Regions from separate parts of the Janthinobacterium sp. DSP2-3-3 genome, predicted to be linked through region 1. Evidence: predicted binding sites of a transcription regulator. Region 1 holds the regulator's gene; the other holds the start of a gene.
What was found. The regulator FliA, encoded in region 1, starts transcription of late flagellar genes. The targets are predictions, from matches to a motif close to CTAAAGTTTNNNNNNNNNNNGCCGNTA.
Positions count from the first base shown of each region.

Region 2: ACP7DE_RS14015 (flagellar protein FliT) is a predicted target of FliA. The motif match lies at 3,070-3,096, and genes of this name have one in related genera.

Region 1 is NZ_JAFCWA010000003.1:299,936-309,295, forward strand. It holds gene flhB (flagellar biosynthesis protein FlhB) at 1-155, shown strand, start outside; gene flhA (flagellar biosynthesis protein FlhA) at 152-2,248, shown strand; gene flhF (flagellar biosynthesis protein FlhF) at 2,510-3,844, shown strand; gene ACP7DE_RS08100 (MinD/ParA family ATP-binding protein) at 3,837-4,700, shown strand; gene ACP7DE_RS08105 (RNA polymerase sigma factor FliA) at 4,746-5,477, shown strand; gene ACP7DE_RS08110 (flagellar motor protein) at 5,459-6,205, shown strand; gene motD (flagellar motor protein MotD) at 6,211-7,005, shown strand; gene ACP7DE_RS08120 (translation initiation factor Sui1) at 7,057-7,419, shown strand; gene ACP7DE_RS08125 (hypothetical protein) at 7,493-8,353, shown strand; gene ACP7DE_RS08130 (flagella synthesis protein FlgN) at 8,406-8,873, opposite strand; gene flgM (flagellar biosynthesis anti-sigma factor FlgM) at 8,882-9,190, opposite strand; gene flgA (flagellar basal body P-ring formation chaperone FlgA) at 9,302-9,360, opposite strand, start outside.
Region 2 is NZ_JAFCWA010000006.1:129,202-138,561, reverse strand. It holds gene ACP7DE_RS14025 (class I SAM-dependent methyltransferase) at 92-736, opposite strand; gene ACP7DE_RS14020 (M13 family metallopeptidase) at 806-2,896, opposite strand; gene ACP7DE_RS14015 (flagellar protein FliT) at 3,185-3,436, shown strand; gene ACP7DE_RS14010 (hypothetical protein) at 3,551-3,775, shown strand; gene ACP7DE_RS14005 (type IV pilus assembly protein FimV) at 3,856-5,010, opposite strand; gene fumC (class II fumarate hydratase) at 5,183-6,577, shown strand; gene ACP7DE_RS13995 (RNA-binding S4 domain-containing protein) at 6,672-6,893, shown strand; gene ACP7DE_RS13990 (hypothetical protein) at 7,019-7,303, shown strand; gene ACP7DE_RS13985 (DUF692 family multinuclear iron-containing protein) at 7,308-8,963, opposite strand; gene ACP7DE_RS13980 (BufA1 family periplasmic bufferin-type metallophore) at 8,981-9,283, opposite strand.

The DNA of each region.
Region 1 (9,360 bases):
TATTCCAGCTGCGCAGCTACGGCAGTGGCCATGGCCAGCGGCCCGACAAGCCGAAAAAACTCGACGTGCCGCCGGAGCTCGATCCGCTCGACCCCGCATCGCAGATCAAGGCCGCAGCAGACGCAGCAAACAAGAATAAAGGAAGTACACCATGAACGGCCTGAGATTGCCAGCCTGGCTCAGCGGAATGGGCAGCAACGCCAGCAAGGGCCTCGCCGCGCCGATCATCATCATCATGCTGCTGGCGATGATGGTGCTGCCGCTGCCGGCCTTCATCCTCGATATTTTCTTCAGTTTCAATATCGCGCTGTCCATCATCGTGCTGCTGACGGCGCTGTACACGGTCAAGCCGCTCGACTTCATGGCGTTCCCGACCATCCTGCTGGTGTCGACCATGCTGCGCCTGTCGCTGAACGTGGCGTCCACGCGCGTGGTGCTGACGGAAGGCCATACGGGCGCCGACGCGGCCGGTAAGGTGATTGAAGCGTTCGGCCACTTCCTGATTGGCGGTAATTACACGGTCGGTATCGTGGTGTTCATCATTTTGACGATCATCAACTTTACCGTGGTGACCAAGGGTGCGGGCCGTATCGCCGAGGTTGGCGCCCGCTTCGCGCTGGACGCCATGCCTGGTAAGCAGATGGCCATCGATGCCGACCTGAATGCCGGCCTGATCGGCGAAGACGAAGCGCGCCGCCGCCGCACGGAAGTGGCGCAGGAAGCGGAATTCTATGGCGCCATGGACGGTGCCAGCAAATACGTGCGCGGCGACGCCATCGCCGGCATCATGGTCACCGTGATTAACATCGTCGGCGGCTTGCTGGTGGGTTTGCTGCAGCATGACATGGGCTTTGCCGACGCGCTCAAAAATTACACCCTGCTGGCCATCGGTGACGGCCTGGTGGCGCAGATTCCTTCGCTGATCATTTCCACGGCGGCCGGTATCGTCGTTTCGCGCGTGGCCAGCGATCAGGACATCGGCACGCAGCTGGTGGGCCAGCTGTTCGCCAAGCCGCAAGTGCTGTACATTACCGCCGCCATCATTGGCGGCATGGGCTTGATTCCCGGCATGCCGAACATGGTCTTCCTCCTGCTGGCCGCGCTGCTGGCCGGCTCCGCCTATCTGATTAGCAAGAAACGCACACAGGAAAAAGAGGCGGCGCAGACGCCGGCCGACGTGCCGCAAGCCACCGTGGCGCCCGAGCAGGAAGAAGCCAGCTGGCAAGACATCATGCCCGTCGATACCCTGGGCCTGGAAGTGGGCTATCGTTTGATTCCCCTGGTCGACAAGACGCAGGGCGGCGAATTGCTCAAGCGCATCAAGGGCATCCGCAAGAAATTTGCCCAGGAAGTGGGCTTTCTGGCACCGCCCGTGCATATCCGTGACAACCTGGAATTGAAGCCGTCCGCTTACCGCATCACCCTCAAGGGCGTGGAAGTGGGCGTGGGCGAAGCGTTCAACGGCCAGTTCCTGGCGATTAATCCCGGCATGGCCAGCGGCACCTTGCCGGGCCTGGCCACCAGCGACCCGGCGTTCGGCTTGCCCGCCACCTGGATCGACGCGAGCTTGCGCGACCAGGCGCAATCGATGGGCTATACGGTCGTCGATGCGGGCACCGTGGTAGCCACGCACTTGAATCATCTGATCACCTCGCACGCTTCCGAGCTGCTGGGCCGCGCGGAAGTACAGTCCCTGCTCGACCACCTGGGCAAGGATGCACCGCGCCTGGTGGAAGACATGGTGCCGAAGATGCTGTCGCTGTCGGCCCTGCAAAAGGTGCTGCAGAACCTGCTGGCCGAGGGCGTGCATATCCGCGACATGCGCACCATCATCGAAACCCTGGCCGAGCATACTGTCAATACACAAGACCCGAACGAGCTGACGGCGCTGGTGCGCGTATCCCTGGGGCGCGCCATCGTGCAGCAACTGTTCCCCGGCGCGGCCGAACTGTCCGTGATGACCCTGGACAGCCGCCTGGAACGCCTGCTGATGCAAGCCATGGGCAATGGCGGCGATGGTGCCGGCATCGAGCCGGGCCTGGCCGATACCATCGCGCACCAGGCGGGCCTGGCTGCCCAGCAACAGGAAGCGCTGGGCCTGACGCCGGTGCTGCTGGTGCCGGCGCCGCTGCGCGCCTTGCTGTCGCGCTTCCTGCGCCGCGCCTTGCCACAGCTGAAAGTGCTGTCGCATGCGGAAGTGCCGGAAACCAAGACCATTCGCGTCACCAGCCTGGTGGGCGCACAATAGTTGTTCAATATGCATCGTGGCGCCGTTCCTGCGAGAACGGTGCCCCGATTCTTGACTTTCAGCATCAATTTCCTGCTGGCAAACTGAATAACGGGTACTTTCCCATCCTGTTCCTTCGATCGTTTCCTCCAAGCATCGCTAATAATGGAAACTGTCCGGGTGATCTGTGTCCATGTGGAAGACAGCACCCAAGCAACAGGAGTCGACGATGGTCACACAGTTCAGCCAATATTGCGCCACCCCCGCCTTGGGAGGCCGGTCATGAATGTGAAGAAATTTACGGGCGCCTCGTCGCGCGATGCGCTGCGCAAGGTGCGCGAAGCGCTGGGCCCCGATGCCGTGATCCTGTCGAACCGCCAGGCCGATGGCGTGGTGGAAATCCTCGCGCTGGCCAATGACGATGCCGCTTCGCTGGCCTCGCCGCCGGCCGCGTCCGAAATGGCCCAGCCCCGTCCCCAGTTGCAGACCCAGTTCGCCACGCCGCAGCGTCAGGCAGCCCCGGCCCAGCGCCCGGCTACCCCGACACAACGCCAGCCAGCGCCGCGCCAGGCTTCTTCCGAGCCAGTGGACATGGCCCGCATGCAGCAGATGATGGCCAGCGCGCTGGCGCACGTCAAAGAGAATGCCGCCGCCGAGATGAGCGGCATGATGAATGAAATCCGCGCCATGCGCGGCATGATGGAAACCCAACTGGCGGAAATTTCGTGGGGCTCGACGCAGCAGCGCGAGCCGCAAAAAGCCGTGGTGCTGCGCGAAATGCTGGCGGCCGGCTTTTCGGCCAGCCTGGCGCGCTATCTGATCGACAAGCTGCCCGCCGGCCTCGATGGCGCGCAAAGCATGCGCTGGATCAAGACCGTCCTCAGCCGTAACCTGAATACGGTGGCCAATGAAGACGCCATGCTGGAGCAGGGCGGCGTGTTCGCGCTGGTGGGGCCGACCGGCGTCGGCAAGACCACCAGCACGGCCAAGCTGGCTGCCCGCTGCGTGATGCGCCACGGCCCGGAAAAGCTGGCCCTGATCACCACCGATGCCTACCGTATCGGCGCGCATGAACAGTTGCGCATCTATGGCAAGATCCTCGGCGTGATGGTGCATTCGGTGAAGGATGAAGCGGACTTGCGCATCGCCCTGAAAGAATTGAAAAACAAGCACACGGTGCTGATCGATACGGTGGGCGTGAGCCAGCGCGACCAGATGGTCACGGAACAGGTGGCCATGCTGTCGGGCGCCGGCGCCGATGTGAAACGCCTGCTGTGCCTGAATTCCACGGCGACCCAGGAAACCCTGAATGAAGTGGTGCGCGCCTACCAGGGCAGCGGCCTGGCCGGCTGCATCATGACCAAGCTCGATGAAGCGGCTTCGATCGGCAATGTGCTCGACGTGGTGATCCGCCAGAAGCTGAACCTGTTTTATGTGTCGAACGGCCAGCGCGTGCCGGAAGATCTGTACCTGGCCGACCGCGGCTACCTGATCGACCGCGCCTTCAAGCTCAAGCGCGATGCGGCGGCGACGCAGTTTTCCGATGCCGAACTGCCGCTGCTGATGGCGCAGGCGGCCGCCCGCAACAATGAAGCGCGCGGGGTGCACCTTGGCTAATTTCGATTTCGACCAGGCCGAAGGCTTGCGCCGCATGCTGGCCGGCCCGCAGCCGCGCGTGCTGACATTTTTATCGGCCACGCCGCAAGATGACAAAGGTGCCATGTTGGTCAACCTGGGCGCCTCGCTGGCCTACGGCGGCAATGATGTGCTGCTGCTCGACGCCAGTGGCGGCAGCGATGGTGTCGCTGCCCGCCTGGGATTGGCGCACGGCGCCAGCCTGCGCGACGTGGCGCGCCAGCAGTGCGCCTTGAACCAGGTCATCCACCAAGTGCCGCAAGGCTTTGGCGTGGCCAGCCTGGGGGCGCGCAACCACCTGATGGACAGCATGGACTATGCGGGCGAGGAAGAACTGCGCCGCCTGGGCAAGACCTTCGAAGTGCTGGCGCGCCAGAGCGGCATCGTGCTGGTCGACGGCGTCGTGGCCGACCAGGGCGATTGCTTCCCCGTGCCGCTGATGGCCTCGTCCGACATCGTGGTGCAAGTCTCGACCAGCGCCACTTCGATCAAGGCGGCGTACTGCCTGATCAAGCGCCTGAGCCAGGAACTGGGACGCCGTCCGTTTGGCATTCTGGTCACCGGCGCTTCCGAATCCGAGGCAAAGGTGGTATACGATAATATGGCGCAGGCGGCGAGCCGCTACCTGGCCGTGAAACTGACCTCGATGGGGTCGGTGCCTGCCGATGAGTATCTGCACCGCGCGGCGCGTCTGGGCCGCAGCGTGGTCGATGCCTTTCCGCTGGCGGGAGCCTCGGTGGCGTTTCGCGGACTGGCCGAGCGGCTGGCCCGTTCGGCGGCGCCGGTGCTTGGTGGCACCTTGTACCAGACGGGGAGCCCGCACCAGTTCAGCGTCTGATTCCATCAATCAGCACACGATAGCAGTTAAAACAATAAGCAGCCTATGTACACGGTCAAAGGGAAATCGAACAAGGACTATTTGCTGACGGAGCACATTCCGCTGGTGAAGCGTCTGGCGCACCATATGAAGGCGAAATTGCCGCCTTCGGTCGAGGTCGATGACCTGATCCAGGCCGGCATGATCGGCCTGCTCGACGCCATTACCCGCTATGAAGAGACGCATGGCGCGCAGTTCGAAACGTATGCCGTGCTGCGCATCCGCGGCGCGATGCTTGACGAATTGCGCACCAGCGACTGGCTGCCGCGCAGCATGCGCCAAAACATGCGCAAGATCGAAGAGGCGATGAGTACCCTGCAGCAGCGCCTGGGCCACCCGCCGACGGAGTCGGAAGTGGCGAAACTGCTGAAAATGTCGCTGCCCGACTACCAGGAAATGCTGGGCGACGGCGGCGGCCACCAATTGCTGTACTACGAAGACTTTCATGACCCGGACGGCAATGACAGCTTCCTCGACCGCCATTGCGTGGACGAGGACAGCGACCCCTTGCGATCCCTGCTCGATACCGATTTCCGGCAATCCGTGATCGATGCCATCGACGCGCTGCCGCCACGCGAGAAAATACTCATGGGCCTGTATTACGAAGAAGAGCTGAACCTGAAGGAGATCGGCGCGGTGATGGGTGTCTCCGAATCGCGCGTCTCGCAACTGCATACCCAGGCCGTCGCGCGCCTGCGCGCAACTTTGAGGGAGCTGGCGTGGACTGGTCCAGCGTAATCGGGCTGGCGCTGGCGCTGGCGGGCCTCTTGGTCGGCCAGGCACTGGAAGGCGGCAAGATGGCCTCCCTGCTGCAGCCGGCCGCCTTTGCCATCGTCATTGTCGGCACCTTCGGCGCCGTGCTGCTGCAAACGCAGCTGCGCACTTTCGTGCGCGGCCTCGAAATGCTGCGCTGGGTCTTCCTGCCGCCGGCCGACACGCGCGCCGCGCTGGCGCGTGACATCGGACAATGGAGTTTGACGGCGCGCCGCGACGGCCCGCTGGCGCTCGAGCGCCTGATGGAAAACACGGCCGACCGCTTCAACGCCAAGGGTTTGCGCATGATCGTCGACGGTATCGCCCCCGACAAGCTACGCCAGCTGCTCGACGTGGAAATCTCCGCCTACGAGCTGGCCGAGCGCCAGGCCGTCAAGGTGTGGGAATCGGCGGCCGGCTATTCGCCCACCATCGGTATTTTGGGCGCCGTGCTGGGCCTGATCCACGTCATGGAAAACCTCACCGACCCGAGTAAATTAGGTAGCGGCATCGCCGTGGCCTTTGTCTCCACCATCTACGGCGTGGGCCTGGCCAATCTGTTGTTCCTGCCGGTGGCGAATAAACTCAAAGCCATCGTCTCGCGCCGCGTGCTGCAGTATGAAATCACGGCCGCCGTGCTGTACGACATCGCCACGGGTGACCATACGCGCATCATCGAAGAGCGCGTGGCCAGCCTGCTGCACGAGCACTGAGCATGATGCGGCGCGCGCGCAGGAAGTATGACGAGGAGCCGGACAACCAGGACCGCTGGCTGATCTCGTACGCCGACTTCATCACCTTGCTGTTCGCCTTCTTTGTTGTCATGTATGCGATTTCGCAAGTCAACGAGGGCAAGTACCGCGTCTTCCAGAACGCCATCGGCCAGGCCTTCAGCCTGGAAAAGGGCGCGCCGCCCATCATCATGGAAGCGCCGCAGGCGATCCCGCTGCCCAATCCCGCCCTGAAACGTCGCACGGAAGCCATCCGCCGCGAGCGCGAACACATGACGCGTTTGGCGCAGGACCTGACGTCCACCCTGGCACCGCTGGTCAAGGAAGGTAAAGTCAGGGTGACGCAGACGAGCCGCGGCGTGAGCGTGGAAATCAATGCCAGCGTGTTGTTCGACCCGGGCGCCGCAGGGCTGACTGCCGAATCGGACCAGGCCTTGCGCGCGGTGGCCGTGCTGCTCAAGGATGATACGCACGACGTGCAGGTGGAGGGGCATACGGATGTCCAGCCGATCAGTAATTCGACCTTTGCCTCGAACTGGGAATTGTCGGCCGCGCGCGCCAGCGCCGTGGTGCGCCTGTTCATCGCCAGCGGCGTGCAAGCCTCGCGCCTGACGGCCGTGGGCCACGCCGACAACATTCCCGTGGCGCCGAACGCCACGCCGGAAGGACGCGCGCGCAACCGCAGGGTCGCCGTGACGATTTTGTCCGGCATCCCGGAAACGGTGACGGAAGTGCCGACGGCGCCCATTGCACCTGCACCTGCGCCGGCTCCCGCCAACTGAACCCCGACGCTTGGTACAATCGCGGCCTTCTCCCTTTTTTATCTCTCGATCATGAAAAGCAGTTCCCTGGGCGGTCTCGTGTATTCCACCGAAACGGGCCGCATGTGTCCCGCATGCCGCCAGCCACTGGCGCAATGCGCGTGCAAGGCGCAAGCCAAGGCGGCACCTGCCGGTGACGGCGTGGTGCGCGTATCGCGCCAGACCAAGGGGCGCGGCGGCAAGAGCGTCACCGTGGTCAAAGGCTTGCCGCTGGACGCCATTGCGCTGGCCTTGCTGGGCAAGCAGCTGCGCACGCAGTGCGGCTCGGGCGGCACGGTCAAGGATGGCGTGATCGAAGTGCAGGGCGACCACGTGGACACCATCCTGGCCGCGCTGGCCAAGCTGGGCCACCAGGCGAAAAAGGCCGGCGGCTAGTCGGCTCGCGTGCGTGCGGGACTGTGCCGCGTGCCTGTGGTAACGTGCGTTTCCAGTCCACGCGCGCCACTTCATGATGAATATCAAACTTACCGGCATCGCCATCGCCGCTGCCATCGCGGCAGCGCTGGCGCTGGCGTACTGGCCCGCGTCCGACGGCGGCGCGCCGGGAGCTGCCACCACGACGGCCGCCAGCGCGCCAGCGGGACGCAGCCTGGAATCGTATTTGAATATTGATGCCTCCGTCCCTGCGGCCCAGCCGCCCGTTCTCGCGTCCCTGGCGCAGCGGCTCGAACGCCTGGGCGCCAGCGGCAGAGCGGAAGACGCGTATGCGGCCTTCAACCTGATTGACGACTGCATCGTTTTTCAACGCGAAAGCCGCTTGCCGGGGATGGAATTGGAGCTGGGACGCGAGATGACGGCGGAAGAAAAAGCCGCCCAGCAGCAGCTGTGCGCGGGCCTGACGCAGCGCCAGCGCGAAGACCGCCTCGCTTACCTGGCCACCGCTGCGAAGGCGGGCGTGCCGGGCGCCGCCACCTTGTTCCTGTCGGAAGGCCCGTTCGGCGACCGCAGCGCGCTGCGCAACCGTGCCGACGATCCGCTGGTGCAGGCATGGAAGCGGCAAGCCATCGCCCAGCTGACGGTGCAGGCGGACGAGGCGGACCTCTCCAGCGTGGCTAGCCTGATGATGGCGTATCTGCGCGATGGCGAGGTGGTGCAGAAAGATGCGCCGCAAGCGTATGGCTACCTGCTGGCCCTGCGCCTCGTCTACGACGATATCCTCGCGCCCGGCGTCACCAATCCGTATCAGGATGAATACTGGCACTGGCTGCAGGCGGAACTGACGCCGGAGCAGCAAGCTGCCGCCGCAGCGAAGGGGCAAGCCATCGCGGCGAAATTTCGCCAGCATGCGGGGCGACCCGCGCATGGTTGAGCTGGCAAGGCCGCTGCGCCTTGCCGGGGTGGGGGCACTGTTAAATAAGGGATTAGCCGATGACGACGCGCCGACTGGTCGTGTTGGTCGTCGGTTGGCCGCTGGGGCCGTAGAAATTGCCGCTCTGGGCCGTGGGGCGCATGGCGTTCAGGGCGCCTTGCGTGTGCAGCATGTGCTTGTTGACCAGCAAGCTGTTCAGCCGGTTTTGTTCCTTGGCTTCGCGCGTCGTCTCGAGCAGGGCTTTCCACAGGGATGCCGCTTCGGCTTCGCTGGCGCCGACCAGCCAGTCTTCCATGCCCGCCTCGGCGGCCGTGAAACCGGCTGCCGCCAGCGCCTGGTGGCGTTGCGCCGCCAGCTGGCTCAATTGTCCTACGAGTGCCGTCTTGCGCGCCGTGAGCTCCGTGATTGCATCGATGTCAGCCGCAACCAGATGCCGCTGTTCTTCTTTCATCAATGCCAGCAATGTGGTCATGAGCTGTTGCTCGTCGCGCAGGCTGGAAAACGGAGTCACTGATTGCATGGGGGAACCTATCTATTGCGTGAGTGCAGCAAGTCCTTGACTGTGTCGAGGAGACCGTCCGCCACTTTTTCAGAGTTGACCTGGAACTGACCGTCGGCGATCGCCAGCTTGATGCGTTCGACTTTTTTCGTGTCGAACACGGCGCCGCTGCCGGCAGTTGCACTGGCCGCTAATGCCTGTCCTTGCGGCGACAGGCGTACATTGTCCGACGTCGTCGGTGTTGCCTGGGCTTTCTCGGCATTCCGGGCGCCCGAGGTATTCGCGGGCGCCACCGGCAGGCCGGGATTGCTTTTAATGGTGTTATCGGTAATTTTCACAGCGTGATCCTCGTCTGGTCGAAGTCAAGAAACTCCGGGATATGTGTCATTATCGGCACCTTCTGCCGAAACTTTAGTGCGCCAGACCACAATATCGCTGTCCATCCGTATTTAAAAGGCGACCTCCACCATGCCGCCGGCGCGCGCCACGCCGCTGATCTGCTGGCCGC
Region 2 (9,360 bases), on a different contig from region 1:
TTGCTGCGTGTCGATAGGTTCATACTACGCTTGAGCTAACAAAAACTCTGTACGCTTGCTAACACATACCCAATGTCCGTCAACTCCATGGTCATGCAGCTTTACGCCAGACGGTCGCCAGCCACGGCTGCTGTTCGCGCGGCAAACCAGGCGGACGGTAGTACTGCTCGACCAGGGTAAAACCGGCCGCCTGCACATACGCTGCCCACGTCGCTTCGTCGTGGTAGCTGCCGTAGCGCGCGCCATTCCAGCCCTCCTGGTTATGGCCGCGCGGGTTCGAGCTGAACAGCACGCCGCCCTCCTTCAGGCACGCGTGCAATGCACGCAACACGCCGGGCAAGACGGCGCTGGGCACATGGAACAGCACGGCATTGGCGAACACGCCATCGAAATGCGCGGTGGGAAGATCGAGGTCGACAAAATCCTGCTGCCACACGGTGCAACCGCTGTAGGCGCGCGCCATCTCGACGAAACGGGGGCAGCCATCGACGCCCGTGGCGTGGTGCCCCATGGCCGTGAACGCTTTCAGATCGCGGCCCGGGCCGCAACCCAGGTCGAGGATCGCCAACGGCGCCGGCTTGCCGATGGCCTGCAGCAGCGCGGCGATATTCTGGCTGACGTCGTGATCGCGCGTGCCCTCGAAAAATTGCTCGGCGCTGGCGTCGTAATGGGCCAGGGTGCGCCCGGTGATCGCGTGGATGGGGTCTTGCGGATCTTGCGGTGGGGTCGGCTTCATGGCGCTCCTGTCATCGATGGGCGCATTTTACGCTGCCGACCGGCTCCCCGGCCGGCAACGTCAGCACGCTTACCAGACGCGTACGCGCTGTTCCGGCGCCAGGTACAGCTGCTGCCCCGGCTGGACGTCGAAGGCCGGGTACCAGGCGTCGAGGTTGCGCACGGTGGCGGCACGGTATTGCGCCGGCGCATGGCCATCCGTGAGGATTTGCTGGCGCGCCGCCGCTTCGCGCGCCGTGCTGCGCCAGCTGACGCCGTAGCCCCTGAAGAAATCGCGGTCCGCGACTGGCTGCGCCGGCTTGCCCTGCTGCGACAGGGTGAATGCGTCATGCGCGGCCGCCACGCCGGCCAGGTCGGCCAGGTTTTCGCTGAGGGTCAGCTGGCCATTCACGGCCAGGTCGGGGAACGGTTTATAAGCCGCGAACTGCGCCACCAATTGTTTTGATGCCGTCTGAAAGTGCGCCAGGTCGGCCGGCGTCCACCAGTCGCGCAGCTTGCCCTGGGCATCGAACTGCGCGCCCTGGTCATCGAAGCTATGGCTGATCTCATGGCCGATGGTGGCGCCGATGCCGCCATAATTGGCCGCATCGGATACTTGCGGATCGAAAAACGGCGGCTGCAAGATGGCGGCGGGGAAGTTCAGCGCATTTTGCAGCGGCAGGTTGACGGCGTTGACCAGCTGCGCCGGCATGGCCCAGGCCTTGCGGTCAGGGGATTGGCTCAGCTTGGCCAGTTCCTGCCGGTAATGAAACTGCTCCGCCCGCTGCACATTGCCCAGCGCGTCGCCGCGCACCACGCGCAAGCCCGCATAGCTGGCCCAGCGTTCCGGATAGCCCACGCCCACGTACAAGGTCTTGAGTTTTTCCTGAGCCTGCGCCTTGGTGGCCGGCGCCATCCAGTCCAGCTTGTCGATGCGGCGCGAGAAGGCGGCAACGATATTCGTTACCATGTCCTGCACGCGGGCTTTCGATTCCGGCGGGAAATAGCGCTCCACGTACAGCTTGCCGACGGCGTCGCTGAGGGCCGCATTCGTCGCAGCCAGCGCGCGCTTGCTGCGCAGCGACTGCTGCGGCGTGCCGCTCAGGGCGCTGCCATAGAAGGCAAAGCGCTGGTCGGCGGCCGCCTTCGGCAAGGTGGTGCTGAAATGGTTGATCGCGTGGAAGGCCAGGAAATCTTTCCACGTCGCCAGCGGCACGCTCGCCACCAGCGCGGCGCTACCCGTCATGGCCGTCGGATGCCAGACGATGAAATCCGTCTGCTGGCCCAGCCCTGCCGCCTGGAAGAAGGCTTTCCACTCCAGGCCTGGCGCCTTGCTGGCAAAGTCGGCGGCGCGCCACGCGTTGTTGCCCTTGGCGACATCGGCCGAATCCTCGCGGCTGGCGTGACTGGCGGCAATCTGCTGCTCCAGCGCAAATACGCGCGCGGCGCGGGCCGGCGCATCGCTGTAGCCGGCCTGCTTGAGCATGGCGGCGATATGCGTCTGGTAGCCCGTGCGCAAGCCCTGCATGCGCGCGCTGTCTCCCTGGTAAAAGGCGCGGTCGGGCAAGCCCAGGCCGCCCTGCAGCAGATAAGCCACATTGCGCGTGGTGTCGTTCAAGTCTTGCGCCACCCACAGGCCGAACAGGTTTTCCGTATAAAAATTGGTGGCATTGAGCGGGTCGACATCGGCGCGCAAGCTCTCGCCCAGCGCGCGGGCCAATCCCGCCTGGTCGCGGATGCCATTGATCTTGCTCAACAAGGGCTTGAGCGGCGCCCAGCCTTTCGCTTCGATAGCCGCTTCATCCATCCAGGATCGGTAAAAATCGCTGACCTGGCGTGCCGATGCATCCGCCTGTGGCGCCACCGCCAAGCCTTCGACGAGGCTGATGATGCGCTCGTTGGTCGCGTTGGCAAGCATGGCGAACGAGCCCCAGCTGCTGCGGTCGGCGGGGATGTCCGTGCTGCGCAGCCAGTCGCCATTCACGTAGTCATAGAAGTCGTCGCCGGGTAAGGCAGAGGCAGCCGTGGGCGCCGCCATCACGGCAGCAGGACTGGCGACCGCCTCCTGGTCATGCGCGTGGACGGCGCCGCTGGCCAGCGCGATGCCGGACAGGGCCAGCGCCATGGCGCGCTTGCGCCAGGGAGCAGGGAAAGAGGAAGCGGCAGCAGTGACAACGCGCATGGTGATCCTTTCAGGCAAAGTGACGACAGTAGTGTGCAAAATCATAACGCGTTTTGAGGCGCCGCAACACGCTCCCCTGTCACCGCGACGCCAGCGGGCATGCGGCTTGGCAGGCGATTCTGGCGGCATACAAGCAATCATCTAAATTATTTTCACTTTTTTTCAAAAACGCCCTCAAGTTCCCGATCAGCACGCCGTTAATCTAGACAAGCAGTAATCCATTCACTAGTTACGGGTGTGCTCATGACCTCCAACGACGTTCTCTCGATGTATGAAAATATTGCAGGAATGACCAATAAAATGGTTGTGGCCGCACGTTCGAGCGACTGGGATGGCTTGGATACTCTGGAAAACCAGTGCGCCAGCGTCGCCAGCACGACCATGACGGGCAGCGTACCTGCCCTGGCCGGCGCCTCGCGCCTGCGCAAGATCGATTTGCTCAAGCAAATCCTGGCCAATGACCGCGAAATCCGCGCGATTACAGAACCGTGGATGACGCAGCTGTCGAATGCCATGCCAGGCGCACGCGCCCGCATGTAACTCAATAAGCAAGCTTGCAGCGCCAGAAACAGCACCCGAGGGTGCTTTTTTTACATCTGCCGCCGTGTCAGGGAGCGCGGCATCTGCGGCGCTCAAGAAGCAAGGAGGGGGAATTTGGAAGGCGAACCCCAGGTATCTCCTGGCGCCGCCTCGCTGCCGGTTGCATCCGGCGTTCACGAGCACATCGTCGGCATCGCAAACCGCTTCCAGGCCCAGGCGTTTATGCAACGCTACACCTGTTTGCCGCGCCACACTATCGTTGGTGACTGCGACAGGCTGGGACTGTTTTGTCGTAGAGCAAGTCCACTGAGTAATCATATCACCATCTTTGAAAAATAGGCAATACGCTAGACAATCACCTTCTGTATTTTTTGAATATCTTTTTTTATATCAAATTTGAGCGCGGCCTTGCCGCAGCGCTAACGCGAGAACGGCTCCGATTCCGGCTCGGCCGCTTCCTCCTCCAGCGCTTCCGTCAGCACCGGCACATCCTTCTTCTTGCGGCCGAACGGCTTGCGCAGCAAGACCCAGTATTTCGACGGCGCGCCCGACCCCGCAGCTTGCTTGCGCTTGCGCACGATATACACGATAAGCGCCGTCAGCAACAGGAAGGCCAAGGTGGCAACACCCAGCCACAGCAAGCCGTTGCCGCCCGCTTTCTTTTCCTTGTCAGCCGCTGGCACCCCATGCAGGGGCTTGGGCTTGGCATGGGGCGCCTCCGCCACGGCAGACGCTGCGGCAAGGGGAACGGCAGCGGTCGCAGCGGCGGGCAGCGCCAGCGCCTTTTGCAAGACGCCGATCTTGCCCTCCAATTCACCGAGTTTTTCATTCAGGGCCGCGTTTTTTTGGTCCAGCGCCACGCACGCTTCCGCCTGCCCAGCATCCGCTTGCGGCGCGCAAGCGGCCACGGGCGCCATGGCGCGGCGCAACGGCGGCGGACGCAACACAAGAGCAGCCGGCATGGGCGCGGCGGGCGGCGGCACAAACACGCGCGCCGGACGCACCAGGCCCTCGGCGCGCGCGCGGGCCGCCAGCGCGGCGGCATCGGGCGGCGTTGCGCCGGGCGCAGCGCGCGGCTGCGGCAGTGGCTGCACCAGCGGCACAGGCACAGTCGCCGGTATAGCTGGCCTGACTGGCGCACTGGCGGCGGCGACGGCGGCGACGGAGACGGGCGGTGCCGGCGTCAGCCACAGCGTACCGAGGCGCACGATGCCGCCACTGCCATTGCCCAACAACAAATACAAATGCACATGACCTGCCTGGATCGCTTGCCGGGTGGTCACGCGCACATAGTGCCGCCCACCCCGTTCCAGCGGGGTGATCGTCAAGGTTTGCAGGGCCGGATCCATGCCGATGCCGCCGCCGCGGTACACGTCGGGCGAGGCCAGGCGCACGGCCACGCCGCTGGCTTCCTCGGGCGCCAGGGCCGTCAGTTCGATCTCGGCCAGCAAGGGCTGGCCCACGTGCGACAGCACCGCCATCTCGCCCAGTTCTGCCGCCATGACGGGCGACAAGGCCAGACTGGCGACGGCGCACGCGCTCAGGGACCAACGGGGAACAATGCTGCTTTGCATGGACTAATCGCTTTGATAACAATATAAATAAGGGGAACTCGCCTGTCTTTAACGGCAGGAAATCGCAAAAATATAGATGGGCCATGGCAAAAATGATGCAATACAGCATCATCCTGTGCCTTTTTAACGCCTGGAGTACACTCGTTACACCTCCATCGATGAAAGGGATGCCATGAGTAGCAGAATCGAACGCGACAGTTTCGGCCCGATCGACGTACCCGCCGACCGGCTGTGGGGAGCGCAAACGCAGCGCTCGCTTGAGCACTTCCATATCTCCACGGAAAAGATGCCGCCCGAACTGATCGCCGCCCTGGCCACTGTCAAGCGCGCGGCCGCCCACGTCAACCTGGACCTGGGTCTATTAGATGGCAAGAAAGCCATCGCCATCACGCAAGCGGCCGACGAAGTGTTGGCCGGCAAGCATGACGCAGAATTCCCGCTGGCCGTCTGGCAGACGGGCTCTGGCACGCAAAGCAATATGAACATGAATGAAGTGCTGGCCAACCGTGGTTCCGAGCTGATCGGCGGCTTGCGCGGCGCCGAGCGCCTGCTGCACCCGAACGACGACGTCAACCTGGGCCAGTCCTCGAACGACATCTTTCCTACCGCCATCCATGTGGCGGCCGCCCTGGCCGTCGCCAATACAGTCTTGCCGCCGCTGCGCCAGCTGCGCGCCACGCTCGACGCCAAGGCCACGGAATTTGCCGACATCGTCAAGATCGGTCGCACGCATTTGCAGGACGCCACGCCCTTGACCCTGGGGCAGGAATTTTCCGGCTATGTGGCGCAGCTGGACTTTGCCGAGCACATCATCACGGCATCGTTGCCGCCGCTGCTGCAACTGGCCGCCGGTGGCACGGCCGTGGGCACAGGCTTGAATGCCCACGTGGAATTTGCCGGCCGCATCGCCTTTGAACTGGCGCGCCTGACGGGCCAACCATTCGAGACGGCCAGCAACAAGTTTGCCGCCCTGGCCGCCCACGATGCGCTGGTGGCCGCCCATGGCGCGCTGAAAACCCTGGCCACGGCCCTGATGAAGATCGCCAACGACGTGCGCTGGATGGCGTCCGGCCCCCGTTCCGGCCTCGGTGAAATCACTATCCCCGAAAACGAGCCGGGCAGCTCCATCATGCCGGGCAAGGTCAATCCGACCCAGTGCGAAGCGCTGACCATGCTGTGCTGTCAGGTGTTCGGCAACGACGTCGCCATCACGGTGGGTGGCGCTTCGGGCAATTTCGAGCTGAACGTCTTCAAGCCCCTGATCGCGCACAACTTCCTGCAAAGCGCGCGCCTGCTGGGCGACGGCATGCGCAGCTTCGACGCGCATTGCGCGCACGGCATCGCGCCGAACCGTGGTCGCATCGCCGAACTGATGGAACGCTCGCTGATGCTGGTCACGGCGCTGGCGCCGCATATCGGCTATGACAAGGCGGCGCAAATCGCCAAGCAGGCGCAGCACGAAGGCACGACCTTGAAGGAAGCGGCGCTGACCTTGGGCTTTGTGACGGAAGAGCAATTCAGTGCATGGATCGTGCCATTGGAGATGACGCGGCCCAACAAAAGCTGACTTCCACCCTGCATCGCTGGCGGCTTCAGGTAAACTATGATTAGTTGAGGTCGTCATTAAGTGTTTAAAACACATCGTTGCAATAAGGGATACAATGCAAAAAGTAAGCTTTGATTTAACATCCGAGTTCGTCGAGCTGAACCAGCTATTGAAGCTGGTCGGCCTGTGCGACAGCGGTGGCGCAGGCAAGGTCATGGTCGATAGCGGCGTGGTGAAGGTCGATGGCAAGAAGGAATTGCGCAAGACCGCCAAGATCCGCGCCGGCCAGGTCGTCAGCGTGGGCGATATCCGTATCACGGTCGTCGCCCCGGTCTGACCCCTGCATGGGGCGCGAAAGCAGCCCCATGCGCCCAGCCAGCACTCCTGCCATCCGGCTGCCTGGATCAAGCTGCAAACACGTCGTTATTGTCAGATAAATATCGATTGCAGAAGGGAAGCGCCATGGACCATCCCGAACAAGGTACGCGCAGCCAGGAACGCCTGATCGGCGACTTGCGCCAGGTGATAGAAAACGCGGAAGAATTGCTGCGTAACACAGACAAATACACCAGCAGCCTGTACCAGAGCGCGCGCGCCAGGCTGGAACTGGCCCTGGTCGCGGCCACTGTCGAACTCGCCCGCTTCGAAGAGGAGCAAGTCACGCGCATGATGGACGCCACCCTGGCCGCGAATGCCCTGTACCGCGATCAGACGGGCGAAGCGCGCCTGCTGCGGGCCTTCGAATAAAGCGTCACGCCGCCAGCACCGCATGCGCCAGCCACTGGCGCAAGTGTGCGGCCAGGTCGAATGCCGGGTCCAGCTCGAACGCCGCATCGAGCGCGGCGCCAAACGTCTGGCCCTGCTGCAAGACCAGCAAGGCCGCATGCGCCGCCGCATCCACTAGCAGCACCTGCGCCTTCCAGCACGGCCGGCATACAAGCGCCCAGCTCGCCACCTGCATATCGTGCGGAAACATCGCCTGCCCTTCACTCTGCCCATCCCCCTCTTGATGCGCCTGCCACAAGGCCGCCACTTGCCAGTTCGATGCCAGCAAGGCGCAAGCGGGATGCAAGGCAAGACGGCGCACTTCCAGTTGATCGGGATGCAAGGCTGCCAGCGACTCGGGCGCCAGGCCCCGCGCATCGGCCGCGTAATGGGCCAGGTGCACGTCCCATTCCAGGCGCGCCATGTCCGGCAGGTAGGGTAACTCGTTCACGGGCGGGAACGCAGCGAGAAAATCGGCGAAACGGGCGCCAAACTGGTTCAAATCGGCGCTATCTGACGGATGCCGGCGGCCGTACGCACGCGCCAGGCCGCCAAAGAAATCCTCGCCCACCAGCGCCAGCACGACGGGATAGGCCTGGCCCAAGACGCGGCACCAGGTGGCGCTCAAGTTGCCGCGGTACAGTGAAAAACGCTGCGGCACCGCCTCTCCTGCAAACGATGGCAGGGCTGCTACAGTATCAAACAAGGCCGTGGCAAACGCTTGCTGTCCGGCCGCCAGCGTATCGGCGGAAGCGGCAGAAGCGGCAGGAGCAGCCGGCGGCGGCGCCAGTAGCGCTCCCTGCCATGGTACCTGCGGCGCATGGCGCGCCAGCATGGCCTGCGCCTTGTCCGCCTCGCCCAACAGGATATTCAGCGGCGGTATATCCGTATCCCATTCGACCAGGGTGGGAATGGCGCCGAAGCGCAGCAAGGCGGCCGCATACAAGTCCCAGACAGGATCAGCGACGGCGGCGCCATGGTGGTCGATCACGGCGTGCGGCGTCCGCAAATGGCCGCCCAGGTGCAACTCGCCCACGCTGCCCGGCGCGATACTGTGCAGGGCAAGCAGAGCATCTTCATCGTGGTTGCACTGGTTCACATACAGGTTATTGATATCGAGCAGCAGCCCGCAGCCGCTGCGGCGCGCCAGCTCCGCCAGGAATTGCGCCTCGCTCATGGCATCGTCGGCAAAGCGCAGGTAAGTGGAGACATTCTCCAGCAAGATCGGCCTTTTCAGCACCTCCTGCACCCGCCCCACTCTGGCGCACAGCACATCCAGGGCGGCGCCATTCAAGGCCAGCGGCAACAGATCATTGAGTTGCCGTTGCGCCACGGCGCCCCAGCACAGGTGTTCCGACACGAGGGCCGGCTCGGTGCGCTCGACCACGGCGCGCACGCGCTGCAAATGGGCCTCGGAAAAGCCGCGCGCAGAACCCAGGCCCAGGCCTACGCCATGCAAGCTGAGCGGGTAATCCTGGCGCAAGGTCTGCAACACATGACTATCCCAGCCCGACGGCTGCAGATAATTTTCGGTATGCACTTCCAGCCAGCCCACCTTGGGCCGGCGCGCCAGGAAGTCGCGGTAGTGCGCGGCGCGCAAGCCGACGCCGGCACCGGCAAGCACTGGGACTGGCGGCGGCATGAACAGGCTGCGGACGCTTACGGCTGCGTGGCCGGTTTGGCGGCCTTGCCGGCCTTGATGGGCTTGACGGAGCCGCCTGCCTGTTCGCACGTGCCCTTGGCAACATAGGTCCATTCCGTGGGCAGATTGTCCGCCTCGGCCTGGCCCGCGCAGGAATGCGCGCCATCGGACGAAGCGCAATCGTTCTGCCCGGCCTTGGCGACGCCGTAGCATTTTTCCTTGTCGCCGGGGGCGGGACCATCGTGCGCGGCCGCGTTGACAGTGGTGCCGGCACAGATGCCCGCGAGGGCGGCGGCGATGAGCGCTTGACGTTTGTTCATGGGGAATCCTCTTGCATGGGTCAAAGTAATCGGTAAGTCCTGACGGCACGCCCCGGGCTGCGCCATGGGCAACGCGA